4 regions of the Pseudomonas sp. TE3728 genome follow, and region 3 is predicted to be linked to each of the others. Evidence: predicted binding sites of a transcription regulator. Region 3 holds the regulator's gene; each other region holds the start of a gene.

The links. Region 3 encodes FliA, which starts transcription of late flagellar genes. Its sites were predicted from a motif close to CTAAAGTTTNNNNNNNNNNNGCCGNTAA; they were not measured.
Region 1: the regulator FliA is predicted to act here: its motif matches at 3,817-3,844, upstream of flgM (flagellar biosynthesis anti-sigma factor FlgM).
Region 2: the regulator FliA is predicted to act here: its motif matches at 5,229-5,256, upstream of motA (flagellar motor stator protein MotA).
Region 4: the regulator FliA is predicted to act here: its motif matches at 4,630-4,657, upstream of ACZ89R_RS17145 (methyl-accepting chemotaxis protein).

The regions. Positions count from the first base shown of each region.
Region 1 covers NZ_JBWBQT010000001.1:5,833,883-5,841,196, forward strand. The annotation lists gene ACZ89R_RS25695 (glutamine synthetase family protein) at 1-441, shown strand, start outside; gene ACZ89R_RS25700 (MFS transporter) at 513-1,895, shown strand; gene ACZ89R_RS25705 (flagellar brake protein) at 2,104-2,850, opposite strand; gene ACZ89R_RS25710 (flagella synthesis protein FlgN) at 2,939-3,406, opposite strand; gene flgM (flagellar biosynthesis anti-sigma factor FlgM) at 3,454-3,780, opposite strand; gene flgA (flagellar basal body P-ring formation chaperone FlgA) at 3,950-4,711, opposite strand; gene ACZ89R_RS25725 (chemotaxis protein CheV) at 4,793-5,725, shown strand; gene cheR (protein-glutamate O-methyltransferase CheR) at 5,772-6,599, shown strand; gene flgB (flagellar basal body rod protein FlgB) at 6,939-7,314, shown strand, end outside.
Region 2 covers NZ_JBWBQT010000001.1:4,764,583-4,771,896, forward strand. The annotation lists gene ACZ89R_RS20830 (molecular chaperone) at 1-1,449, opposite strand, end outside; gene asd (archaetidylserine decarboxylase) at 1,682-2,542, opposite strand; gene ACZ89R_RS20840 (rhodanese-like domain-containing protein) at 2,561-3,376, opposite strand; gene ACZ89R_RS20845 (HDOD domain-containing protein) at 3,637-5,169, opposite strand; gene motA (flagellar motor stator protein MotA) at 5,325-6,176, shown strand; gene motB (flagellar motor protein MotB) at 6,180-7,202, shown strand.
Region 3 covers NZ_JBWBQT010000001.1:5,999,134-6,006,447, reverse strand. The annotation lists gene ACZ89R_RS26495 (chemotaxis protein CheA) at 1-1,910, opposite strand, end outside; gene ACZ89R_RS26490 (protein phosphatase CheZ) at 1,982-2,770, opposite strand; gene ACZ89R_RS26485 (chemotaxis response regulator CheY) at 2,801-3,172, opposite strand; gene fliA (RNA polymerase sigma factor FliA) at 3,341-4,081, opposite strand; gene fleN (flagellar synthesis regulator FleN) at 4,078-4,908, opposite strand; gene flhF (flagellar biosynthesis protein FlhF) at 5,025-6,353, opposite strand; gene flhA (flagellar biosynthesis protein FlhA) at 6,365-7,314, opposite strand, start outside.
Region 4 covers NZ_JBWBQT010000001.1:3,918,205-3,925,518, forward strand. The annotation lists gene pdxR (MocR-like pyridoxine biosynthesis transcription factor PdxR) at 1-1,024, shown strand, start outside; gene ACZ89R_RS17140 (aldose 1-epimerase family protein) at 1,067-2,281, opposite strand; gene ACZ89R_RS17145 (methyl-accepting chemotaxis protein) at 2,546-4,522, opposite strand; gene ACZ89R_RS17150 (LysR substrate-binding domain-containing protein) at 4,708-5,628, opposite strand; gene ACZ89R_RS17155 (NorM family multidrug efflux MATE transporter) at 5,785-7,182, shown strand; gene ACZ89R_RS17160 (putative bifunctional diguanylate cyclase/phosphodiesterase) at 7,267-7,314, opposite strand, start outside.

The DNA.
Region 1 (7,314 bases), 170 kb from region 3:
CCGAACGTGAACTCCTATCAGCGCCTGTGCCATCCTTTCGCATCGCCGAACAATGCCTGCTGGTCCCACGACAATCGCGCGGCCGGACTGCGCATTCCGGCCAGTTCACCGGTCGCTCGTCGGGTCGAAAATCGCTTGCCGGGGGCCGATGCCAATCCGTATCTGGCGATCGCCGCGAGCCTGGCGTCAGGGTTGTATGGCATCGAGAACAAACTGGAGCCGAGCGAGCCGATCCAGGGTGAGTTCGTTGTGCCGGATAATCTTTCGTTGCCGTGTACCTTGCATGCCGCTCTCGAACGTCTGAAACGTAGCCAATTGGCGAAGGAACTGTTCGGCAAGGAGTTCATCGAAGGCTACATCGCTTCGAAGACCATGGAGTTGACCAGCTTCTTTGATGAAATTACTCCCTGGGAACGGCGTGTTCTAGCAGCCCAGGCCTGACGACCCGTCGCCGTCGGGCTATCGTTTGTCGATAGCCCGATACTCACTGCAAGGAGCCGCTCGGAACGCCGATGCGCCAAATCTTGAAATCTTTTCGGGGGCTGTATTTCGCCTCGCTGATGATGTTGATCGGCTCGGGCCTGTTGAGTACTTACCTTGCCCTGCGCCTGGCGGCCGATAAAGTCGATAGCCTGTGGGTCGGTGCGTTGATGGCGGCCAACTATTTCGGCCTGGTGCTGGGCGGCAAGATCGGCCATCGGCTGATTGCCCGGGTCGGGCATATTCGAGCTTATTCAGCCTGCGCCGGGATCGTCGGCGCGGCAGTGCTGGGCCATGGCTTGGTGGACTGGTTGCCCGCGTGGCTGTTCCTGCGGGTGATCGTCGGCCTGGGCATGATGTGCCAGTACATGGTGATCGAAAGCTGGCTCAATGAGCAGGCAGAAGCCAATAAGCGTGGGGTGGTGTTCAGCGGCTACATGATCGCTTCGTACCTGGGGCTGGTGCTGGGTCAGCTGATTCTGGTCATGCACCCGGGCCTGGGCCTGGAACTGCTGATGCTGGTCGCACTGTGTTTCGCCCTGTGCCTGGTACCGGTGGCCCTGACGCGGCGGATTCACCCGGCGCCTTTGCACCCGGCGCCGATGGAACCACGCTTCTTCATCAAGCGTGTGCCGCAGTCGTTGAGCACGGTGTTGGGGTCGGGTTTGATCGTCGGTTCGTTCTACGGTCTGGCGCCGCTGTATGCCTCGCAGCAAGGGCTGTCCACCGAACAGGTCGGTCTGTTCATGGGTAGCTGCATTTTTGCAGGCCTGGTGGTGCAGTGGCCGTTGGGTTGGCTGTCGGACCGCTATGACCGGGCGCTGTTGATCCGCTGTTTCGCGTTCAGCCTGGCGTTGGCCGCGTTGCCGCTGGCAATCATGCAGCAGGTGCCGCTGGAGGTGCTGTTCATTGCCGGGTTCCTCTGCTCGTTGGTGCAGTTCTGCCTGTACCCGTTGGCGGTGGCGTTCTCCAACGACCACGTCGAGGGTGATCGCCGGGTGTCGCTGACGGCGATGCTGCTGGTGACTTATGGTGTCGGCGCGAGTATCGGACCGTTGGTAGCCGGGGTGTTGATGAAGCTGTTCGGCAGTCAGATGCTCTATGCCTTCTTCAGCTTCTTTGCGCTGGTGCTGGTGTGGCGAATTCGCCCCAAAGCGGTCACCAACCTGCATCAGGTGGACGATGCTCCGCTGCATCACGTGGCTATGCCGGACAGCATGTCGAGCTCGCCATTGGTCGCTTGCCTGGACCCGCGAGTCGATGAACAGGTAGTGCAGGATCAGATGCAGAACCCGGTCAACCCGGAGGCTGATTTCAATCCGGATGCCGAGCCGGAAACCGAAGCTGAAACAGATTCGGAACCCGAAGACCCTGACACAGGTCGCGAGCAAAGCTTTACCGAAGCGCGGCCTTGACCAAGGCATAGAAAATGCCCCTGCTCTCACGAGCGAGGGCGCTTTTTTATGGCCGGACACTGATCTCCCTGTAGGAGCTGCCGCAGGCTGCGATCTTTTAAGATCAAAAGATCGCAGCCTGCGGCAGCTCCTACAAAAGCAGTTTGCAGTACCCAAAAAAACGGGCAGTCACCGCAAGGGACTGCCCGTTTTTTATGGGCGTGGCGTATCAGAAGTCGTCTTTATCGAAACGCCGCGCTTCGCGCTGAAGCTGATAGACGAACCGCTCGACCTGGCGCTGCACCAGGCCGCTCATGTTGTGAAAACGCACGCCGGCGAAGGTGGTGTTGATCTTTTCTTCGAAATGCAGGTAACGCAGTTCGACCGGTGCCGTCATGCTGCCGAAGGGCAGGGCAGCGACGAAGCGGTCATAGACCTGGCCCAGTTGCAGGCTGGCGGTGATGTCGCCCTCGAAGCGCAATTTGCAGCCGGTGGCGGAGATGTCCAGCAGTTTGCCGCTGATGGCCGATTTGAGTTTGTCGCCACCCAGATCGACGTTGACCAGTTGCGCCAGCTTCAACGCGGCGCGGAAAGCATTGCGGCGCTGGTGATAAACCACCTCATCGGGCAGCGCGCCACGGTAGCAGCGGCCATCGCCGGAGTCGTCGATGGTCAGCGGGCCATTGCTTTCCCAGGCGATGCGCACGCCGTCGTGGAAGCCTTCGACCTTGAACGGTTCGCCGGCCAGCAGAAAACGTTCGCCATCACGCGGAATCATTTCGTCCAGGGCGATCATGTTGCTGTCACGGTCGATGTCCACCAGATAACTCTGGAAGCGCTGGCTGCGCTCATGGAACGTGATGATCAGCGGGTCATGGCTGTCTTGCAGCTGACGCAGATTGCCGGAGATTTCCAGGGGCGTAGTGAGCACCTTGGGTGGCTGCGGAGCATCTTCCGCGTTTAAGGCATTGAACACGGGGCATCAATCTCCAGACAAATATGACTACTGGCTAGCATTCTGCCAGCATGTTTCGCGTCTTGATAGAGCGTGCTCATTGAAAGGCTCAAGCCTGACTGAGCGGGCGTGGTTTTGCGAGTTTGGAGGTTGAACCGCGGGCATCGTAGAGCGCTGGCGGCTCGCCGCCGGTGAGGATTTTCAGCTGGTTGGCCGTGGCGGCCTGCTGCACCAGAATCGACTGGCCATTGTTAACGTTGGCGGCCTGGCACTGGGCCAGGAGGTCGGTTAGCACATCGCTTTGTGCCAGCAACTGATCGCCAATGCTCGAATGGCTGGCAAGTTGCTCCAGGCCCTGGCGATTGGTCGGCAGGTTGAGATTGGCGAGGATTTCACTGCGCTTGCGGCCATGCTGCTCAAGCAAAATGATCAATGCCTGTTTCTGCGCCAGAATCTCTTCGAGCAGTGGCATGTCGCGACCGTGCAGGGCCAGGGACTCGGTTTGCAGCAGCTCCAGCAAGTGTTGCGCCGGGGCAAAGTCGTCGATGATCAGTTGCAGTAAATTAGTGTCGTGCATGGCTGGCCTTGGGTTTTAAGCGTCCAAAAGCCTGGCGCGGCCGTGGCCTAGCGCTGGGCTTCGAAGTTGAGCAGTTTGCTGGCTACACGGTTGCTGTCGACTTTATAGCTGCCATCGGCAATCGCTGCTTTCAACTCGGCCACGCGGGCGTTGTCGACGGCAGGCTGATCGCGCAGCTTGTCAGTGACCTTCTGCAACTGTTGAGCCTCATTGCTGAGGTGTACCGATTCCCCGCTTTTGGTGGTACTGGCCTGCTCGGCCGGGGTAGTCAGCGGCGCGGATTGGCCGGCTTCGGCGGTTTCCTTCGCGGCGCTGGTACGTGTACTGCCCGTAAGTGACGAGGAGCTGTTTAAACGACTGAAATCGATGACCATGACAAAAAACCTCTGGGTATTTGGACGCTTGCCATGTTTTCGGCTCTTCTTGTGAAAACTTTAGGCCCATTTATCAATGAGCTTGCATGCGCCAGCGTGTGTCCTGCATGCGGCACAGTTTAGGCAACAGCCCAGTGGCGCGCCATCTCTTCACAAACTACATGGCCGCTTACATGGAAACTTCCACCTGGCCGGGCGCGGTGACTTGCGCCTTGATGACCCGCTGGGAGTTGAGGTTTTTCACCCGAATCTGTTCGCTCATGCCGCCATTGGACAGCGCTTCACCCGGCATACGCACACTGAGCGTACCACTGCGGGCGGTAATCACCACCTGATCGCCCTTGCGAATGACTTCCGCCTGTTCGAGATGCACTAGGGTAATGACCTGATCAGCGACCATTGGTCGGGTCAGTTTCTGTCCGATCGCTTGATCGACGGAAGTCAGAAAACCCTGATTTATCAGGCTGATATCGCGTTCGCGAAGGGTCACGTCCTGAGGTTCGATAATCCCTGTGCGCTTGAGCGGACGAGTGGTGGTCACGATGTCGCGAAACAGCCGTACTTGAGCGGGTACGAAGACTGTCCAGGGGGAGGCACCGTCGCAGCGAACCTTGACCGTAACCCGGCCCAGAGGCCTCGCGGGGCTCTCGAGGGTGGCTGTCAATTCCTTGTCACACATAGGCATGCGCAGGCGCGGATCGAGCTGGTTGACCTCGATTTCGTAGCGTCCTTGCGTTTGACTGGTGGCCAGATAGTCTTCTACGGTGAATTCAAGAAAGCCCTGAGTGACGCCGATAAGCATGTCAGGCAAGGTAACCGCGTCAGCAAGGGCAGGGCTGCCAGCGTTGAACAGGCAAACGGCCGACATCGCACAGAGTAATCTGCGGCAGGCTGATGTCAGGTGTCGAAAAAATGTCGGTTCTGTGTTCATAAGAGTTAAAAAGCAAGCGCCGTGCCGTTTAGTGAAGAATGTGCGTCGCAACACACTTAGCGTTGGTGTAGGAGTCTGGGCATGGCTGGTGTAATGGATTCGGTGAACCAGCGCACGCAACTGGTAGGGCAGAATCGCCTTGAGCTGTTGTTGTTCCGTCTCGACGGTCAGCAGCTGTATGGGATCAACGTGTTCAAGGTTCGTGAGGTGCTGCAATGCCCCAAACTGACCCTGATGCCCAAGTCCAGTCCTGTCGTGTGCGGTGTGGCGAATATTCGGGGGGCGACCATTCCGATCCTGGATCTGGCGATGGCGACCGGTTCCGGAGCGCTGAAAGATCAAAGCAATCCCTTCGTGATCATCACGGAGTACAACACCAAGACTCAGGGTTTCCTGGTTCGGTCGGTAGAGCGCATCGTCAACATGAACTGGGAGGAGATTCATCCGCCACCCAAGGGCACCGGGCGCGATCACTACCTGACGGCGGTGACTCGGGTCGACAATCAGTTGGTCGAAATCATCGACGTCGAGAAGGTGCTGGCGGAAGTGTCACCGACACCGGAAGCGATTTCGGTGGGCGTGGTGGATGTCGAGACTCAGCACAAGGCGTTGTCCTTGCGCGTACTGACGGTTGATGACTCATCGGTGGCGCGCAAGCAGGTGACCCGTTGCCTGCAAACCGTCGGCGTCGAAGTGGTGGCGTTGAACGACGGCCGGCAAGCGCTGGATTACCTGCGCAAGCTGGTCGACGAGGGCAAGAAGCCGGAAGAAGAGTTCCTGATGATGATCTCCGACATCGAGATGCCGGAGATGGACGGGTACACCCTGACGGCCGAGATCCGCAACGACCCACGCATGCAAAAGCTGCATATCATCCTGCATACTTCGTTGTCGGGTGTGTTCAATCAGGCGATGGTCAAGAAGGTCGGGGCCGATGACTTCCTGGCCAAATTCCGTCCTGATGACCTGGCATCCCGGGTAGTCGACCGGATCAAAGCAGCAGATAACAGCTAGGGGCCTTCTGCCCTTGGCGGTCAACACGATTTAAGAGGCGGCATCTTTGTCTACGGGTAATTTGGATTTCGAACAGTTCCGGGTCTTCCTGGAAAAAGCCTGTGGCATTTTGCTCGGTGAAAACAAGCAATACCTGGTCTCGAGCCGTCTCAACAAACTGATGGAGCAGCAGGGCATCAAATCATTGGGTGAGCTGGTTCAGCGCATCCAGACCCAGCCGCGCAGTGGTTTGCGCGAGATGGTGGTGGATGCCATGACCACCAACGAAACCCTGTGGTTTCGTGACACCTATCCGTTTGAAGTCTTGAAGAACAAGGTCTTGCCTGCAGCGATCAAGGCAAGCCCCGGCCAGCGCCTGCGGATCTGGTCGGCGGCGTGTTCGTCGGGGCAAGAACCGTATTCGCTGTCGATGTCCATCGATGAGTTCGAACGGGTCAACATGGGGCAGTTGAAGATGGGCGTGCAGATCGTTGCCACTGACCTGTCCGGCACCATGCTGACCAACTGCAAGACCGGCGAGTACGACAGCCTGGCCATCGGCCGCGGTCTGTCGCCCGAGCGCCTTCAGCGTTACTTCGACCCGAAAGGGCCGGGACGTTGGGCGATCAAGGCGCCGATCAAGAGTCGGGTGGAATTTCGCTCGTTCAACCTGCTGGACAGCTACGCGAGCCTGGGCAAGTTCGACATCGTGTTCTGCCGCAACGTGCTGATCTACTTCTCCGCCGAGGTGAAGAAAGACATCCTGTTGCGCATCCACAGCACGCTGAAGCCGGGCGGTTATCTGTTCCTTGGTGCGTCCGAGGCGCTGAACGGTTTGCCGGACCATTACCAGATGGTCCAGTGCAGTCCGGGGATCATTTATCAGGCGAAGTGATGCAAAAGCGACAGGCATAAAAACGGGAGTCCCAAAGGGCTCCCTTTTTTATGCCTGTCGCTTTTGCATCACGTAGGAGCTGCCGAAGGCTGCGATCTTTTGATTTTGTTTTTTAAGATCAAGATCAAAAGATCGCAGCCTTCGGCAGCTCCTACAGGTATGCGTTTGCCGGCGTAGAAGCGGCAGAAAAGCGGCAGGCGGCGGAAATCGGTTGCCGCTTTTCTGGCATTGCCGGCTTGCCACCGCGCGCAAAGCCCCGGTTTACGGGCTTTTTTGAATTGGCACGGCGCTTGCTATGTCCCTGTTACGAAAAATCAGGTCACCCGAAGGTTTCCCGACATGAGCATCAGCTTCGATAAAGCGCTCGGTATCCATGAACAAGCCCTGGGCTTCCGCGCTCAGCGTGCCGAAGTCCTGGCCAACAACATCGCCAACGCCGACACCCCGAACTACAAGGCTCGGGATCTGGACTTCTCGAAAGTGCTCGCCGAGCAGAACGAGAAAACCAAAAACGGCAAGTTCGCCTTGAACATGACCAACAGCCGTCACATCGAAGCTGAAGGCATGGGCAATGGCGACGAGTCGCTGATGTATCGCACGCCGATGCAACCGTCGATCGACCAGAACACCGTAGACGCCCAACTGGAACAGTCGAACTACGCCGAAAACGCGGTCAACTTCCAGGCCAGCTTCACCCTGCTCAACAGTAAATTCA
Region 2 (7,314 bases), 1.2 Mb from region 3:
GATACCCATCTGCGTGCCGCCGCCCCGTACCTGGCGGATCCAGCGCACCACTGCAATGCTCCAGCCTTGACCGGCGGCATCCTCGATACCGACCATTTCGCCAGCCTGTAGCTCGGCGGGCACCGCGCCGGGCCAGGCCAGGCAATAGCCGCCAGGACTGTGATTGATCACTGGCAGCACATAAGTCGGGAAATGCTGCTGGCGGTCGGATGCCTCGTGGCTGTCATCGTTTTGAAGGTGCGGGTATTCGATCTCTTCGTAGGGCAGCAGCGTGTCTGCCGTGCCATGAGGGGCGGCGTCGAAGGCGTGGCGCCATTGGTCTTTGGCGCGAGCTGTCGGGTCGGTCGCCGAGAACTGCGCGGGGCGGGCGCCGGGTTTTTTCAGGATGTCGTTGAACGAGCGTTGCCCGCCAAGATAAAAGTGCAAAGCGCTCATACCCACGCACAGGGTCAACGTGCCGTGGCCGACAGTGCGCTGGAAACTGCGCTCGGCGGCCTGGCCCCAGGCGGCATGCAGGTGTTGCAGCGTATCCAGATTCAGCCCCACCGGCATGGGCAACGGCGATACCTTGTCGGCCGACTGCTGCAGATGGTTTTCGATGGCCATGACCAAGGGTTGCGGGTCGATCCCCAGCAAACGCTCCTGTTGTTCGGCGAGGAATTTGGAGCGGTAGCGCGGCCCGGTGTCGAGATCCGGGGCGATGGCAAACAGCCCGTTGTCCGGTTTGGCCGGTTGCAGCTTGATCCACTGGCTCCAGGGTTCGAGCACCTCGGCGAGCCGGGCGATCTGGTTCTGGCGCAGCTGATTGCAGCGTGAAGCACCCAGCAGAAGGGCGACGACATAGGTTTGCTCGATGCTCAGCTTTTGCGTCTGGCTGGCCAGTTCATCGCGCACACTCAGATTTTGCAGTTGGAACTGACAGCCAATCCGATACAGCTGATGCAGTTCCAGCCACAGGTTTTCGGGCACCGGGCAATAGAGTTCAGTGGCGCGGATCAATGCGCCGTTCAGGCAATGGATTGCCCGCTGCAAAGCCTGGGTCAGCAGCGGCGCGCGATCCTTAGTGAAGCGCGGCGTGACGCGAATGACGATTTGCTTGTAGCCGATCGCCAAGTGGCTCTGCAGCGCCTGGCAAAGGTTGGCGATCTTGCGCGAGCGCTCGTCGAGCACAATGGCCTGATGCAGGAAATGCCGCTCCAGATGCTTGCAGACGTAATACACCTCGGGCCGCAGCAATTCGAGCAATTGCAGGCGATTATCGCTGGGTGTGAGCAGTTGATTAAGTTCGCTCAAGCCTTGATACAACTGGCGAGCGGTTTCGCCGATGTTGGCTTTGGGCAGGTTGGCGATCCAGCGCTTGAGGTCGCGAGGCGTGGCTTCGCAGAAAGACAGACGCGACTGCGTCGGGATCGGTGCGCGTAGCAGCAGGACAGGATTGGTCTCATTCATGCCGTAGACAAACTCCGACCGGGAAATGGGCAGTGAATGACTTGACTGTAGCAGCTATGAACGCGGAGGGAGTATCGCGATATTTGCGTCACGCTTGCCTTCGTAGGAGCTGCCGAAGGCTGCGATCTTTTTTCAGAGCGCGCCGTAGATCAAGATCAAAAGATCGCAGCCTTCGGCAGCTCCTACAGGGGGATGTGCCGCCCGGAAGAAATTCGGGGCGGCGGGCCCGGGATCAGGCGCTTGGCAAGCCGATGCCCTGGCCCATCTGAACTGGCGAAAGAGCGCCCAGTCCTTCAGCCCATTTCACTTGATCCGGCCCGAACAGCACGACAGCCGTAGAGCCGAGTTTGAAGCGACCCAGCTCCGCGCCTTTTTCCAGATGGATCGGCGCACGGGCGGCTTCATCGTAACGGAAGGTTTTCAGTTCGCGTTTTGGCGGCGTGATCAGCCCGGCCCAGACAGTTTCGATCGACGCCACAATCATCGCGCCCACCAGCACCACGGCCATCGGGCCACGTTCGGTGTCGAAAATGCACGCCACACGCTCGTTGCGCGCGAACAGTTCAGGTACGTTTTCAGCGGTGGTCTGGTTGACCGAGAAGATGCGGCCAGGGATGTAGACCATCTCGCGCAGAGTGCCGGCCAGCGGCATGTGCACGCGGTGGTAATCCTTGGGCGACAGGTAAATGGTGGCGAAATCACCGCCCATGAATGGCGCTGCGTTGGCCGCGTCACCCCCCAGCAGTTCCAGCACGCTGAAGCTGTGACCCTTGGCCTGGAAAACGCGACCGTGTTCGATCGGGCCAAGCTGGCTGACGGCGCCATCGGCCGGGCTGAGGATCGCGCCTGGGGTTTCGTCCAGCGGGCGAGCGCCGTCTTTCAAGGCGCGGGTGAAGAATGCATTGAAGTGCTCGTAAGCCGTCAGGTCTTCGACCAGTGCCTGGGACATGTCCACTTGATAACGCTTGGCGAACCAGGCGGTTAAGGCGTTCTTGAACCAGCGCACGCGGCATTCGGCAATGCAGCCGGCCAGTCGCGAGAGCAAGTGATGGGGCAGCAGGTATTGGCTGAGGATAAACAAACGCTTATTCATTAACTGTCCTTGAAAAACTTAAATCTCTACGGGCGTGTCGGGATGGTTGCCCCATTCGCCCCAAGAGCCGGCGTAACCTTTGACTCGCGGATAACCGAGCGACTTGGCTACTAGATACGTGAAGCCAGAACGGTGGTGGGTCTGGCAGTGGGTAATGACTTCTTTGTCTTTGGTGATACCGAGTTGTTTCAGGATTTCTGGCATGTCGGTGCGGATGCGCAGGTTGTGTGCCTGATCCATGCCGGCTGTCCATTCGAAATTGACCGCGCCCGGAATGTGCCCGCCCTTGGCCGCCAGCACTTTCTCGCCGGAGTATTCCTGCGGCCCGCGTGCGTCCCAGATCGCCAGGTCAGCGGCACCGAGACGGCTTTGCAGGTATTCGCGGGTGGCGGTGGGTTCGTCGTGCAGCGTCAGGGCGACTGGTCCACCGACCGCTGGCGGGATCTGGATCGACATGGGCATGCCTTCCGCCAGCCAGGCCTTCAGGCCACCATCGATATAGTGATACTTGCTGTGGCCGATGACATCCAGCAGCCAGATAAAGCGCCCGGCCCAACCGCCGCCTTCGTCGTCATAGACGACATAGACCGCCTCGGGGTTGTGTCCCAGTTCGCCGAACAATGCTTCAAGCGCGGCTTGAGTCGGCAGCAGGCCTGGCGCAGGCGCCTGACCCAGTTGAGTGCGTTTTGGATCGACAAAGCGTGCCCCGGGGATATGCCCTGCGGCATAGCGGGCGCTGCTGGTCAGGTCCACCAGAATCAGTTCGCGGGAGTCGAGACGCGGGAGCAGGTCGCTCGGCTCGATCACCAGCGCCAAGCCAGAGAAGTCAGACATGTGAGGTCTCCAGAGCACAAAGGGGAGGATTGTAGCGCAGCGTCATGAGGGCCTGTTATCAGTTATTTCGGCGCAGGAAATAACTGAATCTGTGGCGAGGGGGCTTGCCCCCGTTCGGCTGCGAAGCAGTCGCAAATCCGCTGCATGCGGTGTGCCTGGGTAGAACGAGGTTGCAGGTTTTGGGACTGCTTCGCAGTCCAGCGGGGGCAAGCCCCCTCGCCACAGGTCTTGATCTTCACTTAACTGACTGGCATCAGCCCCTAGCGCTGGCTAAAACTGTGCAGGGCTTTTTCAATGCACTGCGCGGTTTTGCCGAACGCCTGCACGGTGATTTCCGAGAACGGCCCGCCGCCCTGATCCGCCACCACGATCATGATCACTCGACCATTGTTGACCAGGGAGCGCAGCAGCAGGTGTTCACCGCAGAACTGCGAACGCAGGCTGGCCGGCAACAGGGCCGAGAATTGGGCATTGTTGGCCGGCGTCAGGCGCACCTGAGCCTGTTGTGCGAGCAGCCGCTGCAGCACAGCACTCTGGCTGACCGCCAGATTCAGGCCGGCCACTTCTTTGGGTAGCCCGGCAATCTGGTGCACACGCAAATTGGCGTGTGTGCGATCGGCCATCAGGATCATCACTCGCCGCATGCCACACGCCACCAGGGCATCTCGGGCCGATGTGGTCAAGTGCATGGCATTGGTAAACCGGCTCGGCTCCACCAGCAATTCGGCGCATTGTTTACGCCACTTCGCCAGGTCTTCGGCGGTGGGCGCCGGGGCCGGCAGCAAGCCGGCGTGAACGCGGTTCATGCCCGCCGGCCAGATCAACGCTTCGGCCGGGTGCCAGAGGTCCGGCATGGCATGTTGCCGGGCGCTGTTGGCAGCCTGTTGGTGCAACTGTTGCTGCACTTCATCCATCGGCATTTGCAGATAAAGGCTGGTCAGGTACTGCCAGCGTTCACAGTGCGGACTGTCCCAGGCCTGTTGTGCCGACAACGCCAGACCATTGGCCAGCAGCACGGTGTTGGCGGGCTGATTAAGCCAGCGCCGCAACGTCGGGTCGTCATCGAGACGATTCTGTTGGCGTAGCGGGTGATCATCGTCCCGTGCAATGCGCAGGACTTTCACCAGTTCGCGTTGTTCATTGAGCAGCAGCCGATAACCCTGCTGGACCCAGATCGGCAAACGCCAGACATCCACCAGTGCCAGACAGATTTCCAGCAGACGCACGCCGAACAACTGCTTTTCGACGTTGCGCGCCGACTCGCCTTTATGAATGACCCGCAGTTCCCACTCTTCAAGCAACTGCGGATGGGTCAACGCCATGGGCCACAGTGGCGAAAGAAACAGCAGGCTGCCCCAGTGGATGTCCTGCCACAACCGCGCCAGGCGACTGGCAAAAAAACCGTTGGCCTGTTGAGTGGCGTGCTGGCTGATCAACTGAAGCTGGCGTAGGGCAACAGGGATCTGCGATTGGGGTTCGGCGGGCAAGCGCTCGAGCAATTCTTCGGTACGTTTCAAACCGAGCCGATTGATTGCCACTTCAAGATTTTCAGCAGGCGTGGCCATGCTGCCATGAGTGTGGCGATTGGCTTCGCGAATCACACTCAAGGCCAGGGCCGGGCTGTCCTGCATCATTTCGGCAATGTCGCGCAGCGAGCTGCGGCTATCGCGGATGGCTGTGCAGACGCGGTCGTGACTGGCTTGCGGAACCGGCAGGCGCACACCATCGAGCAGCTTGACCCAGCCTTCGAGCGTGGTCGGTTTTGGCGTTGGGACGTTCGTTTCGTTAGCCATGTCTGGACGCTGCTTTACCTATCCCTGCGTGGGCCAAATTGGCTTTTCGCCTTATCTGGCTATAGTCTGGCGCAGTTTTGCCGATAAGGAGAAGAAGAGATTTTTTAACTTCCGAATATGACCTTGAACCCGACTCAGTAAGTGCTCTCCTACCTATGGCTAAAATTATCGGCATCATCGTCGTATTCGCGAGCGTGCTCGGCGGATACGTGCTTTCCCACGGCAAGATTGCCGCCCTCATTCAGCCTTTCGAGGTGATGATTATCGGTGGCGCGGCCCTTGGTGCATTCCTGCAGGCCAACCCCGGTCATATGACGATGCACGTGCTCAAGAAGTCTTTGGGCATGTTCAGTTCGCGTTTCAACCACACCTTCTACCTGGAAGTGTTGGGGCTGATTTACGAGATTCTTAACAAGAGCCGTCGCGAAGGCATGATGGCAATCGAAGGCGACATCGAAGATGCCGCTGCGAGCCCGATCTTCGCCAAGTACCCGGCAGTCCTGAAAGATGACCGCATGACGGCGTACATCTGCGATTACCTGCGAATCATGTCCTCCGGCAACATGGCTCCCCATGAGCTTGAAGGCTTGTTCGACATGGAACTGACCAGCCTCAAGGAAGACCTGGATCACCCCTCCCACGCCGTCAACGGCATCGCCGATGCCATGCCGGGTTTCGGTATCGTTGCGGCGGTATTGGGTATCGTGGTGACCATGGCTTCGCTGGGTGAAAGCGACCAGAAAATGATTGGCTTGCACGTAGGTGCAGCTCTGGTAGGTACCTTCTTCGGTATTCTCGCGGCCTATGGTTTCTTTGGCCCGCTGGCCCACGCTCTGGGCCACGATGCCAAGGAAGAACTGAACGTCTACGAAGCCATCAAGGCCTCGCTGGTGGCTTCGGCTTCCGGCATGCCGCCATCGCTGGCAGTGGAATTCGGTCGCAAGGTTCTGTACCCGGCGCACCGTCCTAGCTTCGCTGAGCTGGAACAAGCGGTTCGCGGTCGCTAAGTCATGGAAAATAACCAGCCGATAATCATCAAGCGCGTCAAAAAGTACGCGGGCGGGCATCACGGGGGCTCCTGGAAAATCGCCTTCGCGGACTTCGCGACGGCGATGATGGCGTTCTTCCTGGTGTTGTGGCTGTTGTCCACGGCAACGCCGGAACAGAAGATCGCCATTGCCGGTTACTTCAAGGACCCGGTCGGTTTCAGCGAAAGCGGCACGCCATACATCATCGATCTGGGCGGCTCGCCGACCCTGGCACCGGAGAACACCCTCAACCCCGAGGTGAAATCCCAGCCTCAGCCGGACAAGGTGACTATCGACGCCGAACAGGTCGAAGGCATGGCCGAGCAGGTTGAGAAAGAGCGCCTGGAATTGCTGCTGCAAGAGCTGCAGAACAAGGTCGAAGAAAACCCGCAGTTGCAGAAGTTCAAGGACCAGATTCTCTTCGAGATTACCCAGGACGGTTTGCGTATCCAGATTGTGGACGCCGAAAACCGCCCGATGTTCGACTCCGGCAGTGCGCGTCTGAAGCCGTATTTCGAAGACATCCTGCTGGCCATGGCCGACACCATCAAAGCGGTGCCGAACAAGATCAGCATCAGCGGCCACACCGATGCCAAGCCGTACTCGGGCACCGGCGACTTCGGCAACTGGGAACTCTCGGCCAACCGTGCGAACGCGGCTCGCCGTGCATTGATCGCCGGCAGCTATCCGGACGCTCAGGTCGCGCGGGTCGTCGGTTACGCTTCGTCGGCATTGTTCGATCGGGAGAACCCGTTCAACCCGGTCAACCGCCGCATCGACATCGTTGTGCTGACCAAGAAAGCCCAGCGTGCCATCGAAGGTTCGCAAGGTGCCGAACCTGCGCCAGTGCCGACGCAAGGGCAGGGCGGCCCGGGCGAAGTGCCCACGCCGCCAGCCGATCCGAATGCCTTGCCGGCGGATAAGGAGCCGCTTCCGGCACATGAGCTTCGGGAGCGGTTGAATCTGTTTGATGATCCGGTGCCGAAACCAGCCCCCAAGCAGTGACCTACAAAAAAGCCGACAGCGATGTCGGCTTTTTTGTGCCTGTACGCTGCTCCACATCAGTATTCGCTGCCCCTTCGGTCGCAGACGTAACATTCTGAAACGCCGGAAGGTT
Region 3 (7,314 bases):
AGGTCAAGGTGGAAGATCTCGTTGACGTTCACCAGCGGGAACGCGAACGCTTGGTTGCCGAGCATGACCATCAGCGTCGGCATGATCGCCAGGGTCAACGGGACCTTGATGACGATCTTCGAGCCCTTGCCCTTGGTCGAGTAGATATTGATGGTGCCGTTGAGCTGGGCAATCTTGGTTTTCACCACGTCCATGCCCACGCCACGCCCGGAAACGTCGGAAATCTCGGTCTTGGTCGAGAACCCCGGCGCGAAGATCAGGTTGAAGCAATCGGTTTCGCTGAGACGGTCCGCCGCATCCTTGTCCATCAGGCCTTTCTTCACGGCGATACCGCGCAGAACATCGGCGTCCATGCCTTTGCCATCATCGGAGATGGACAGCAGGATGTGGTCGCCTTCCTGTTCAGCGGACAGAATCACCTTGCCGCTGCGAGGCTTGCCCATCGCTTCGCGCTCAGCCGGCTCTTCAATACCGTGGTCGACCGAGTTGCGCACCAAGTGGACCAGCGGGTCGGCCAGGGCCTCGACGAGGTTCTTGTCGAGGTCGGTTTCTTCGCCGACCAGCTCCAGGTTGATCTCTTTCTTGAGCTGGCGAGCCAGGTCTCGAACCAGACGCGGGAAACGCCCGAAGACTTTCTTGATCGGCTGCATCCGGGTCTTCATGACCGCGGTTTGCAGGTCGGCCGTGACCACGTCAAGGTTCGACACGGCCTTGGACATGGCTTCGTCGCCGCTGTTGAGGCCCAGGCGGACCAGGCGGTTACGCACCAGTACCAGCTCGCCGACCATGTTCATGATCTCGTCGAGACGCGCGGTATCGACCCGCACGGTGGTCTCGGCTTCGCTGGCCGGTTTTTCCGGTGGCGGAGCGGCAGGGGCACGAGCAGGTGCCGGTGCAGCAGCGGCGGCCGGTTTCGGCGCTTCGGCTTTTGGCTCGGGCGCTTTGGCCACAGGTTTCGCAACCGGTGCTGGCGCCTTGGCGACAGGAGCAGAAACCACTGCGCCAGTGCCAACCTCGGTGAACTTGCCTTTGCCATGCAATTCGTCGAGCAGTGATTCGAACTCGTGATCGGAGATCAGATCGTCGCCGGCCGCTTTAGCGGTTGGCGCAGCCGGGGCCGGAGCCGAAGCAATCGCCGACTCCAATGCATCGACCGCAAAGTTGCCTTTGCCGTGCAACTGGTCGAGCAGTGCTTCGAACTCGTCGTCGGTGATGTCGGAGCTGTCGCCTGGCGCTTTCGGGGCCGCCGGTGCGGCGGGCGCCGCGACCACTGCATCGGGGGCGAACTGGCCTTTACCGTGCAATTGATCGAGCAACGACTCGAACTCGGCATCGGTGATTTCGTCGCTGGCCGAGGCATCGCTGGTCGGCACTGGCGCAGCCGCTGGAGCCTCGGCTTGAGCCTTGACGGCATTCAGCGAGTCCAGCAGTTGTTCGAATTCGTTATCCGTGATGTCGCCCGACTCTTCAGCGGCAGGTTCTTCCACCACCTCGGCGACCGGTGCCGACTCATCGGCGGTTTGCGGCTCGGCCAAACGGGCCAACGCTGCAAGCAACTCAGGCGTGGCAGCCGTGATCGGGCTGCGTTCGCGGACTTCGCTGAACATGCCGTTCACCGCGTCCAGTGCCTCGAGAACCACGTCCATCAGTTCCGAGTCGACGCGTCGTTCACCCTTGCGCAGGATGTCGAACACGTTCTCGGCGATGTGACAGCACTCCACCAGCTCGTTGAGCTGGAGGAAGCCGGCGCCCCCTTTTACAGTGTGAAAACCGCGAAAAATTGCATTGAGCAAATCCGCATCATCCGGTCGGCTTTCAAGCTCGACCAGCTGTTCGGACAGTTGCTCTAGAATCTCGCCGGCCTCAACCAGGAAATCCTGAAGGATCTCTTCATCGGCGCCGAAGCTCATTAAGGGGGGTGCTCCTAAAGGTCTAAAAACCTAAAAAACCTAAAATGCTAAAACTCTAGAATGCTAAAACTCTAAAATCCTAGGCTGGATAACAAATCGTCCACATCGTCCTGACCGGACACAACGTCTTCTCTTTTATCGGCATGAATCTGCGGACCTTCACCCTGAGAGAGATGTTTTTGCGGATCTTTTTCAGCCAGCATCGCTTCACGGTCATGTTCGATACCCGCAAAGCGGTCGACCTGACTGGCCATGAGCACGAGCTTGAGCAGGTTGCTTTCAACTTCGGTGACCAACTGGGTCACGCGCTTGATCACCTGACCGGTGAGGTCCTGGTAATCCTGGGCCAGCAGAATGTCGTTGAGGTTGCTCGACACGACGCGGTTGTCTTCACTGCTGCGGGTCAGGAAACCGTCGACCCGCCGGGCCAGTTCACGGAACTCTTCAGCCCCGACTTCGCGACGCATGAACCGTCCCCAATCCGTGCTCAGCGCCTGAGCTTCGTCGCTCAGGCTGTTGATCAGCGGCGTGGCGTTTTCCACCAGGTCCATGGTGCGGTTGGCTGCGGCCTCGGTCAGCTTGACCACATACCCCAGGCGCTCGGTGGCATCCGTGATCTGAGACACTTCCTCGGCTTGCGGCATGTGCGGGTCAATCTGGAAATTGACGATCGCGCTATGCAGCTCGCGGGTGAGCTTGCCCACTTCCTGATACAGGCCGCGGTCACGGGTCTGGTTGAGCTCATGGATCAGTTGCACAGCGTCGCCGAACCTGCCTTTTTCAAGGCTTTCGACCAGTTCGACCGCGTGTTTTTTCAGGGTCGACTCAAAATCGCCCTGTGAAGATTCGTTATGCTCCATAGCTCCCCCGTGACGGACTGGCTTTGCACATCAACCGATGCGTTCGAAGATCTTTTCAATCTTGTCTTTCAACGCTTGAGCCGTGAATGGCTTGACCACATAGCCGTTCACACCCGCCTGAGCGGCTTCGATGATTTGCTCGCGCTTGGCTTCGGCCGTGACCATCAACACCGGCAGGTGTTTGAGTTTTTCATCGGCACGCACGTGGCGCAGCAGATCAATACCGGTCATGCCGGGCATGTTCCAGTCCGTTACCAGAAAGTCGATGCTCCCGCTGTTGAGGACCGGAATCGCGGTAATACCGTCATCCGCCTCGACCGTGTTGGTGAACCCAAGGTCACGCAACAGGTTTTTTATGATCCGCCGCATCGTTGAGAAGTCATCAACGATGAGGATTTTCATATTCTTGTCCAATTCGACCTCCAAGCAGTCTTAAAACGCGCGCAGCACCTGAACGCGCCGTTCAATCAATTCGGCGTAACACTCAACAGTTGCATGGATTACAACGGGCCGTGGCCGATGCAGCAAAATGCCGTACCCACCTCGTTCGCAGTGTCTCCACACTGCCTGTCAGCGCGCTCGCCACTCCCCCAAACGCCCCCGCAAACGGGCCGCGCACTGGCTGTGTAACTGGCTGACCCGCGATTCGCTGACCCCCAGGACCTCACCGATTTCCTTGAGATTCAACTCTTCGTCGTAGTACAGCGCCAACACCAGTCGCTCACGCTCCGGCAAATTGGCAATCGCGTCCGCCAGCGCCGCCTGGAAGCGTTCATCTTCCAGATCGCGCGACGGCTCGAGATGAGCACTGGCGCCATCCTCGTGCAGCCCTTCGTGTTCGCCGTCCTGCAACAGATCGTCGAAACTGAATAACCGGCTACCGAGGGTGTCGTTCAAAATCCCGTAATAATCGTCGAGACTCAATTGGAGTTCGGCCGCAACTTCGTGATCTTTAGCGTCACGGCCGGTTTTAGCTTCAATCGAGCGAATTGCGTCGCTGACCATACGGGTATTGCGGTGAACCGAACGTGGCGCCCAGTCCCCCTTGCGCACTTCATCGAGCATCGCGCCGCGGATTCGAATGCCCGCGTACGTCTCGAAGCTCGCGCCTTTGCTGGCGTCGTATTTGGTTGATACTTCAAGCAGGCCGATCATCCCGGCCTGGATCAGGTCTTCGACCTGGACACTGGCCGGCAGACGCGCCAGCAAGTGGTAGGCAATGCGTTTGACCAGTGGCGCGTAACGCTCGATCAGCTCGTACTGCGCGTCACGTGCCGACTTCTTGTAGAGGTTGTAACCACTGGCTGTCATAGGACGGGTCCTGCGGTCTGTTGCACGAGGCGCTCGACGAAAAACTCCAGGTGCCCACGCGGGTTGGCCGGCAGTGGCCAGGTATCGACCTTCTGCGCAATGGCCTTGAACGCCAGGGCGCACTTGGAACGCGGGAAGGCTTCGTAGACAGCACGCTGCTTCTGCACGGCCTTGCGCACGCTTTCGTCGTAAGGCACGGCACCAACGTATTGTAAGGCGACGTCGAGGAAACGATCCGTGACCTTGGTCAACTTGGCGAACAGATTGCGGCCTTCCTGCGGGCTCTGCGCCATGTTGGCCAGGACGCGGAAGCGGTTCATGCCATAGTCGCGATTCAACAATTTGATCAGCGCGTAGGCGTCGGTAATCGAGGTCGGCTCATCGCACACCACCAGCAGCACTTCCTGGGCAGCACGAACGAAACTGACTACCGAGTCACCAATGCCCGCAGCGGTGTCGATCACCAATACGTCGAGGTTGTCGCCAATGTCGCTGAAGGCCTGGATCAGGCCGGCATGCTGGGCCGGGCTCAAATGAACCATGCTCTGGGTGCCGGACGCCGCCGGGACGATGCGTATGCCGCCGGGTCCTTGCAACAGCACGTCGCGCAGCTCACAGCGGCCTTCGATCACGTCGGCCAGCGTGCGTTTGGGTGTCAGTCCCAGCAGGACGTCGACGTTCGCCAGTCCCAGATCGGCATCCAGCAGCATGACGCGCCGGCCGAGCTCAGCTAGAGCCAGGGACAAGTTCACTGACACGTTAGTCTTCCCGACGCCACCTTTGCCGCCGGTCACCGCGATCACCTGTACGGGATGCATGCTGCCCATGTTATTTCTTTACCTTGTCTTACTTAGACGGAGGCCACATTACTGGCTGCGCGTTCACCAACTGAACAATGCATGGCAGACCATCGATGTAGGTACAAAAACTGTTCATTAGTACCTCAGCCAACCTGCTTGGTCGGGCTGTGGTAAATATCAGCGAACATGTCAGCCATGGCTTCTTCGCTGGGTTCTTCCTGCATTTGCACGCTAACGGCACGGCTGACCAACTGATGACGACGCGGCAGATGCAAATCATCCGGAATCCGCGGGCCATCGGTCAGGTAAGCCACCGGCAGTTCATGACTGATGGCCAGGCTCAACACCTCGCCCAAGCTTGCCGTTTCATCCAGTTTAGTCAGGATGCAGCCGGCAAGGCCGCAACGTTTGTAACTGTGATAAGCGGCGGTTAGAACCTGTTTCTGGCTAGTGGTTGCCAAGACCAGATAATTTTTTGATTTGATGCCCCGTCCGGCCAGGCTTTCGAGCTGCATGCGCAGTGCTGGATCGCTGGCTTGCAGGCCGGCGGTATCGATCAGCACTACGCGTTTGCGCAGCAAAGGCTCCAGCGCCTGCACCAGCGATTGGCCCGGGTCGACGTGGGTGACCGACACGTTGAGGATGCGGCCCAGGGTCTTGAGCTGTTCCTGAGCGCCGATGCGATAGCTGTCCATGCTCACCAGCGCGATGTTTTGCGCGCCGTACTTGAGCACATAACGCGCTGCGAGCTTGGCCAGCGTGGTGGTCTTGCCCATGCCTGCCGGGCCAACCATGGCAATCACACCACCCTCTTCCAATGGCTCGACTTCCGGAGTGGCGATCATCCGCGCCAGGTGCGCGAGCAACATGCGCCAGGCCTGACGGGGTTCATCAATATCGGTAATCAGTGCCAGCAGATCGCGCGACAACGGGCCGGACAGACCGATGCGTTGCAGGCGACGCCAGAGGTTGGCCTGGGCCGGACGGCTGCCTTGCAGCTGATTCCAGGCCAGCGAGCCGAGTTGCACTTCCATCAGTTCACGCAAGCTGTTGAGCTCGAAACGCATCGAATCGAAGGCTCGCGGGTCAACTCCACCGGAGGCTGGCGCGGGGGCTGGTGCAGCACGACGAGGTTCAGCGTAAGTCGGTTCGATCAGCGGCTCGGCGGCGGTCAGCGGCAGGCCGGCGAACAATTGGCGATTGGTGCTGTTGTCGCTCTCGCCATCGCCACGCAGGCTCAATTCGGCCTGGGCGGTCACGATCCGCGACTGGGTCTTGCGCAGCTCGTCCTCGAGCTCCATGTTCGGAACACGCGGGGCCAGCGCCGACAATTTGTAATCCAGGGCAGCCGTCAGCTCGACACCGCCGGCAATCCGGCGATTGCCAATGATGGCGGCATCAGCGCCCAGCTCATCACGAACCAGTTTCATGGCCTGACGCATATCGGCGGCGAAAAAACGCTTAACTTGCATAAACCACTACCTCAGCCGTTGGGCCCTACTGTCGCAACGATGGTCACTTGCTTGTTGTCAGGGATTTCCTGGTAAGCCAACACATGCAAACCCGGGACTGCCAGTCGGCCGAATCGCGAGAGCATCGCGCGAACCGGACCGGCCACCAGCAGAATCACCGGTTGACCTTGCATTTCCTGACGCTGCGCCGCTTCGATCAACGAACGTTGCAGTTTCTCTGCCATGCTTGGCTCCAGCAGAACGCCCTCTTCCGAGCCTTGTCCTGCCTTCTGAAGACTATTGAGCAATATTTGTTCCAACCTTGGCTCCAAGGTGATCACAGGCAGCTCCGACTCAGTGCCTACAATGCTTTGCACGATTGCACGGGATACGCCGACGCGCACCGCGGCCACCAAAGCGGCAGTATCTTGACTCTTGGCGGCGTTGTTCGCGATGGCTTCGGCGATGCTGCGAATGTCCCGTACCGGCACCTGTTCGGCCAGCAATGCTTGCAAGACCTTGAGCAGCTGCGACAGCGAAACCACCCCCGGCACCAACTCCTCAGCCAGTTTCGGTGAGCTCTTGGCCAGCAATTGCATGAGTTGCTGGACTTCTTCGTGGCCGATCAGCTCGCTGGAGTGCTTGTACAAAATCTGGTTCAAGTGGGTTGCCACGACTGTACTGGCATCGACCACGGTGTAGCCGAGGGATTGCGCCTGGGCACGCTGGCTGATTTCGATCCAGACCGCCTCCAGACCAAAAGCCGGATCTTTGGCGGTAATGCCGTTGAGCGTGCCGTAGACCTGCCCCGGGTTGATCGCCAGTTCGCGGTCCGGGTAAATCTCGGCCTCGGCCAGGATCACGCCCATCAGGGTCAGGCGGTAGGCGCTTGGCGCCAGGTCGAGGTTGTCGCGGATGTGTACGGTCGGCATCAGGAAACCCAGGTCCTGGGAGAGCTTTTTACGCACACCCTTGATCCGTG
Region 4 (7,314 bases), 2.1 Mb from region 3:
GCAACGCCAGGTGATGAAGGACTATCGCGCCAACGTGCTGCTGCACGGCGACCCGCAAGGTGCCGAGCCGCTGCGCAAGGCCATCGCCACCTACTTGAACCTCGAACGTGGGGCCAAGTGCTCCGCCGACCAGATCCTGGTGCTTAGCAGCACTCGCCAAGCCCTCTTTCTGTGTGCGCAGTTGTTGGTGGACGCCGGCAAACCGATCCTGCTGGAAAACCCGGGTTATTTTGGTGCCAGGAAAGCCTTTGAAACCGCCGAGACCAAGGTTCTGCCCATCGATGTCGATGAACTGGGCATACGCACCGACCTGCTGTACGCCGATCGCAGCGGCGCCAACTGCGTCTATGTCACGCCTTCTCATCAATACCCCACCGGCGCGACCTTGCCGCTGGAACGCCGGCTCGAGCTGATCAACTGGGCCGCAGAGAAGGGCAAGTGGATCCTCGAAGATGACTACGACAGCGAGTTTCATTACGACGGGCAGCCGACCGCCTGCGTGCAGGGCCTCGATAAGTACCAGCGCACTCTCTACCTCGGCACCTTCAGCAAGACCCTCTACCCCGGGTTGCGAATGGGCTACATGGTCTTGCCCCACGAGTTGATCAAAGCCTTCACCTACGCGCGCAGCATGATGGACGGCCATACGCCCCAAATCCTGCAACTGACCCTGGCGCGTTTTATGGAAGACGGCCATTACAACGCCCATGTCCGGGCCATGCGCAAGCTCTATGCCGGGCGCCGAACCATCATGCTCGACGCCATTGGCAAGCATTTGGACGGCATCGTGACCGCCTTGCGCCCCCAGGGCGGGCTGCAAATTCCCTGCCTGCTGCATGATGGCTGGTCGGAGGAAAAAACCATCCGCCAGGCAGCCAGCGCGGGCGTGCGGCTTTCCGGCCTCAGCCGGTTGTACGCCGGCGATCAGAAGAAACAAGGTTGGCTATTGGGTTACTCGTCCTTGACCGCTTATGAAATCGAAGCCGCCATGCTGCGCCTGGCCAATGCGCTGAAAACCAGGTAGAGCAGCGTCAAGCGGCCAGTGGCCCAAGGCATAGAGTCAGCATCACCCCTTGGTCAGATCAACCAACGGCGTCTGCCGCACCTCAGTCTCCCGCCCACCCTGAATCTCGCTCACCCGCTGCAACGCCTTATCCACAGCCGCCTTATCCGCCAACAAGCTGTAGCTGATCCCGAACTGCTTCTGTTCCTTCGGCCCAATCGTCGGCACCAGGTTCAGAGGCCGCTGATACCGGCGGTTGTAGGAAAAACTCGTCCCCGGCTCCAGCCCCGTGACATAGCCCTGGCCTTGGGTATCGGTGTTTTTCCACAGGGAGAACACGGGCAGTGTTTGCGTATTGAAGCCGACCGAAACCCCCAGGCTACCGGCCTTGTTATGCAGCACGGTCAACGTATCGCCCTTGGCATCGGCATACGGCACCACGTTGTAAACCGTTTCGTCGTAGTCCTTGGTCGGTGCGCGGTAGGTTTGCCAGTCCGGCAGATCGCCTTTGGCCTTGTCGTTGAACGGCGACACCTGTTTCACCGGCGCGGCGAAGCGGGCGCCCTGTTCCAGGAACGGGGTGCTGAAGTTGCTGTGATACAGCGCCTGGTATTCCTTCGGATAGTCGCCGTTGTTGGTCAGGGTGTCGTTGAGGGCGAACGCTACGCTGCCGGGTTCGGTAACCAGTTCGGTTGCGACGGAGAAGTCGACTTTCTTGAACGCCTGCTCTTTCAGCTCACCGCGCAGGGTGATGGCGTACGGCGGTTTTTCATCGATGTGCAGGGTGACTTTGTTCGCAGGAATGTTGGCGGCGCGACCGTGCAGGGTCAGCAGTTCGCCGTTGCCGATGCCGGGGTGGCCGACCCATTCGTAGCCGCAGCGGGTGACCAGTTCGTTGAAACCTTCCAGCCAGCCCAGGCCACCGCGGCCGTTGAGTTCGATGAAGGCTGGATTGACCACTTCCTTGACCGGCGAATCCCAGCCCATGCGCACATTGCCGACCGAGGCCTGCAAGACGTTCATGCCACGAGTCGGCACCACCGAGAGTTTCATTGTGCCGTTATCGATGTCGACGATACTGACGCCCTCCTGCCGCCCCCCGTGCAAAGTGCGCAGGGTGACACTGAAGGGTTTGTCGGTTTTCACGCCGAGTTGCTGGCTGGTGATTTGCCAGTTCTGGGCGGCTTTGTCAGTGTCGAGCAGGACGTAATCCCAGGCCAAGGCTTGGGATGCAGCGGACAGTGCGCTGAGGGCAACGAAGAGTTTGAGCGGGGTCATGGCAGCAGCCTTTCTTGGAGTTGTGCCAATTTTATAGACTTGAAGAAACGTTTCAGCAAGCATAAAAATCGAGACACTGGTGCTAAATTCCAAGGACGACCACTAGAGAGGAATTGATCCGCAGATTTGGCAAATCGGGAATTGAGTCGATGCCATCGCGAGCAGGCTCGCTCCCACATTGGATCGAAGTGAACACAAAATTTGTGAACACCCGAGATCAACTGTGGGAGCGAGCCTGCTCGCGATGGCGATTTCGGCAGCGACTCAACGAAACCGGTCAACCTCATGCCGCAAGTCCGCCGCCAGCTTCTCCAGCTCTTTAGCAGTCACAGCCAGGTTCGACACCACTTCGCGCTGTTCACTGTTCGCCAAGGCGATGCTTTGCAGATTGCTGCTGAGCAAGGTCGCGGTGCTGCTTTGTTCCTGGGTCGCGGTGGTGATGGCGGCGAATTGCTGACCGGCCGAACGGCTTTGTTCATCGATCCGTGCCAGCGCCGAAGCGACGTTGGCGTTGCGCGACAGGCCTTCCTGCATCAGCACGTTGCCCTGCTCCATGGTGCTAATGGCGTTGCCGGTTTCCTGCTGAATGCTTTGGATCATCCCGGAGATTTCGTCTGTGGCCTGGCGGGTACGTGAGGCCAGGTTGCGCACCTCATCGGCCACCACCGCAAACCCACGACCTTGTTCACCGGCGCGGGCGGCTTCGATGGCGGCGTTGAGCGCCAGCAGGTTGGTTTGCTCGGCGATCGCGGTAATCACCCCGACAATGCCGCCGATTTCCTGGGAGCGCTGCCCCAAGGTATTGATCACCGTCGCGGTGCTGTTCAGTGCACCGGCGATTTGCTCCAGGGATGAGGACGCTTCGTCCATCGACGTACGACCGATCTGGGTTTGCTGTGCGTTTTCCTGCGCCAGTCGCTGGGTGTTGCCCATATTGTCGGCGATGTTCAACGAGGTGGCGCTGAATTCTTCTACGGCGCCGGCCATGCTGGTGATTTCGCCGGACTGCTGTTCCATCCCTTCATAAGCGCCACCGGACAAACCGGACAACGCCTGGGCACGGCTGTTGACCTCTCCCGAGGCCTTACGGATGTGCTCGACCATGGTCGACAGGGCCTGGCTCATCTGGTTGAAGGCGCGGGCCAGTTGGCCGATTTCGTCATTGCTCGACACGTTCAGGCGCACACTCAAATCACCGGCACCCAAGGCTTCGGCTTGACGCACCAGATCACCCAGTGGCGCCAGTTTGCTGCGCAGCAACCAGACAGCCGAGCCGACTGCCAGCAACATCGCCAGCAGGCTGCCGATCGCCAATTGAATACCGACGCTCCAGGTCACCGCGCGGATTTCGGTTTTCGGCATGCTCGCCACCACCGACCACGGCCCGCCTTCGAACGGCACGGCAACACTGTAAAAATCTTGCGACGTGTCGTTCCAGAAGTCGCCTTTGCCCGGCGTCTTGGCCAGACCGACAATGCTCGGGACCGCCTGATCCAGCGCTTGTACACCGGCAATCGGCACCAGCCATTTGCCTTGTTCATCCAGCAACGCCAGGGAGCCGGTCTGGCCGATGCGGAAGCGTTTGAGGTTGGCGAACTGCGCGTTCTGCGCGTCGGTGTAATCGAATCCTACGTACAGCACGGCAATGATCTTGCCGCTGCTGTCGCGTACGGGGGTGTACTGCGACATGTAGAAGCGTTCGAAAAGCAACGCTCGCCCCACATAACTCTGCCCCGCCATCAAACGGGCGTAAGCCGGGTTCGCGTGGTCGAGCAGCGTGCCAATAGCACGGCTGCCGTCTTGTTTGGTGACATTCGTGCTGACCCGAATGAACTCCTCACCACTGCGCACGAATACGGTCGCGACGCCTGCGGTCATCTGCTTGAACTCGTCGACTTCCGCGAAGTTGTTGTTCAACACTTCACTGCCCAAGTGCAGGCCCGGGGTCTGCACACCCGCCACGTTCACCGGCTCATCCGGATGCACGCTCAAACCGGCGCTGAAGCGCTTCTCGAACAGACCGGCCAGGCGCTGGGTGCTTTCACGCAAAGTGCCGTGAAAGGTGCTCAACTGATCGGCAAGCAAGCGGGCCTCACTGGCCAGATGCTCTTCGCGGGTGGCGAGGTTCGCGGTATCCAGCGAGCGCAGGGCGAACACGGTACTGCCACTGATGACAATCGCCAGAATCACGGCAAGCGCAAGACCCAGCTGTGAGGCAATCCGAGCACGAGGTTGAGACATGACAGCTCCTGACCCAGTGGCCGGATCATTCTGATCCCATCGCACACTCGGCAAAATTTCTGATGGTGGGGAAAACGCGGAACCTGCACGAAGGTCCTATCAGCAGATTTTCGGCGGCAAAGCTGAATACTTGAGTAATTAACGGGGATATGGCTCAAGGCCGCCATTGCGGCGGCTCCATCGATTCAGCCCAAGCGTTCGACATCCGGTAATTCCATGGCCCGGACTTCGCCCTGCAGGAAATCGCTGAGGCGGCGCAAACGTTCGCCGCCGGGGCGGGTTTTCGGCCAAACCAGATAATAATTCTCACCACTGGCGACGGCCGTCGGCCACGGCAAACTCAGACGTCCCTGCGCAACATCCTCCGCCACCATCAGCAAATCGCCCATGGACACGCCGTAACCTCGGGCGGCGGCAATCATGCCCAACTCCAGCGTGTCGAACACCTGCCCACCTTTGAGCGAGACTTGATCGGTCAGGCCCATGCGCTCCAGCCAATTGCGCCAGTCACGGCGGTCCGGCGTCGGGTGCAGCAACTCGGTACTGGCCAGGCGTGCAACGTCCCACGGTTGATCCTTCAGAAGATTCGGCGCACCCACCGGAATCAGCTCTTCGGGGAACAGGAAAGTCGCCTCCCAGTCCGGGGGGAAATGTCCGTTGCTGAGGATGACGGCGCAGTCGAAGGGTTCATGGTTGAAGTCCACCCTATCGATGTCCATCCAGGCGCTGGTCAATTGCACCTCGTTGCCCGGTCGCAGGTGCCGAAAACGACTGAGCCGCGCCAACAGCCAGCGCATGGTCAGGGTCGATGGGGCTTTCATGCGCAGAATGTCGTCCTCGGCACGCAAGGTATTGCAGGCCCGCTCGAGGGCGGTGAAGCCTTCGCGAATGCCGGGCAGGATCAGCCGCGCCGATTCGGTCAGTTGCAGGTTGCGCCCGCTGCGATGAAACAGCCGACAGGCGAAATGCTCTTCGAGCGTACGAATGTGCCGACTGACCGCACTTTGGGTGATCGACAGTTCTTCGGCGGCGCGGGTAAACGAGCTATGCCGCGCTGCTGCTTCGAATGCTCGAAGGGCATACAAGGGAGGAAGACGACGGGACATCAGGCAGGCTCCTTTAGCGCGATCGCACCAACTTATCAGAAACTCCACAGCATGAGTTTTAATCATGCCACCCATCCTTTTTATCCCTTTGTGCAAACCCCGCAGAGCGCCGAGAATCGACGTTTCCTGTTCTCTTTGATATCGAGCGTGATGATCATGCAGCATCCAGCGCGTAGTGAACTCTGGGCCATCCTGCGGCTGGCGGGGCCGTTGATTGCCTCGCAGTTGGCGCACATGTTGATGGTCCTCACCGACACGTTGATGATGGCGCGCCTGAGCCCCGAAGCACTGGCCGGCGGCGGCCTGGGCGCGGCGACGTATTCGTTCGTATCGATTTTCTGCATCGGCGTGATCGCCGCCGTCGGCACCCTGGTGGCGATCCGTCAGGGCGCGGGCGACATTATCGGCGCGGCGCGGCTGACCCAGGCCGGTTTGTGGCTGGCCTGGTTAATGGCGCTGGTGGCGGGTTTGCTGCTGTGGAACCTCAAACCGGTGTTGCTGCTGTTCGGCCAGACCGAAACCAACGTCCAGGCTGCCGGCCAGTTTCTGTTGATCCTGCCGTTCGCCCTGCCCGGCTACCTGAGCTTCATGGCGCTGCGCGGTTTCACCAGCGCCATCGGCCGGGCGACACCGGTAATGGTCATCAGCCTCGCCGGCACCGTGGCCAACTTCCTGCTCAACTATGCGTTGATCACTGGCATGTTCGGCCTGCCGAAAATGGGTCTGGTGGGCATCGGTCTGGTCACGGCGATCGTTGCCAACCTGATGGCGCTGGCGCTCGCGCTGCATATTCGTCGGCATCCGGCCTACGACGCGTATCCATTGCGCCAGGGTCTGTCGCGGCCCAACCGTCAGTACTTGAAGGAATTGTGGCGCCTGGGCCTGCCGATTGGCGGCACCTATGCGGTGGAAGTCGGCCTCTTTGCCTTCGCAGCGCTGTGCATGGGCACCATGGGCAGCACGCAACTGGCGGCGCACCAGATCGCCCTGCAAATCGTCTCGGTGGCGTTCATGATTCCGGCGGGGCTTTCCTACGCGATCACCATGCGCATCGGCCAACATTACGGCGCCGGGCAATTGCTCGATGCCCGGCTGGCCGGACGGGTCGGGATCGCCTTTGGTGCGGCGGCAATGCTGGGTTTTGCGATGGTCTTCTGGCTGCTGCCGCATCAATTGATCGGCTTGTTCCTGGACCACAACGACCCGGCGTTCCGCGAAGTCATCAACCTGGCCGTGAGCCTGTTGGCGGTGGCGGCGTGGTTCGAGCTGTTCGACGGCACACAAACCATTGCCATGGGCTGCATCCGCGGGCTCAAGGATGCCAAGACCACGTTCCTGGTGGGTTTGGGTTGCTATTGGCTGATCGGCGCACCGGCCGCCTGGTGGATGGCCTTCCATTTGAACTGGGGGCCAACGGGGGTCTGGTGGGGTCTGGCGCTGGGGCTGGCGTGTGCGGCGGTGAGCCTGACACTGGCGTTTGAGTGGAAGATGAAGCGGATGATTCGGCGTGAGCCATCAGCGCAAGGCAGCTTTCAGGTGATTCAGCCAGATTAAGATCAAAAGATCGCAGCCTTCGGCAGCTCCTACAGGATCGCGCACGACCGCGCTTTTGTAGGAGCTGCCGAAGGCTGCGATCTTTTAAACGGCTTCAACCACAACCTGCTGACTGGAACCGAAGGTCAAATA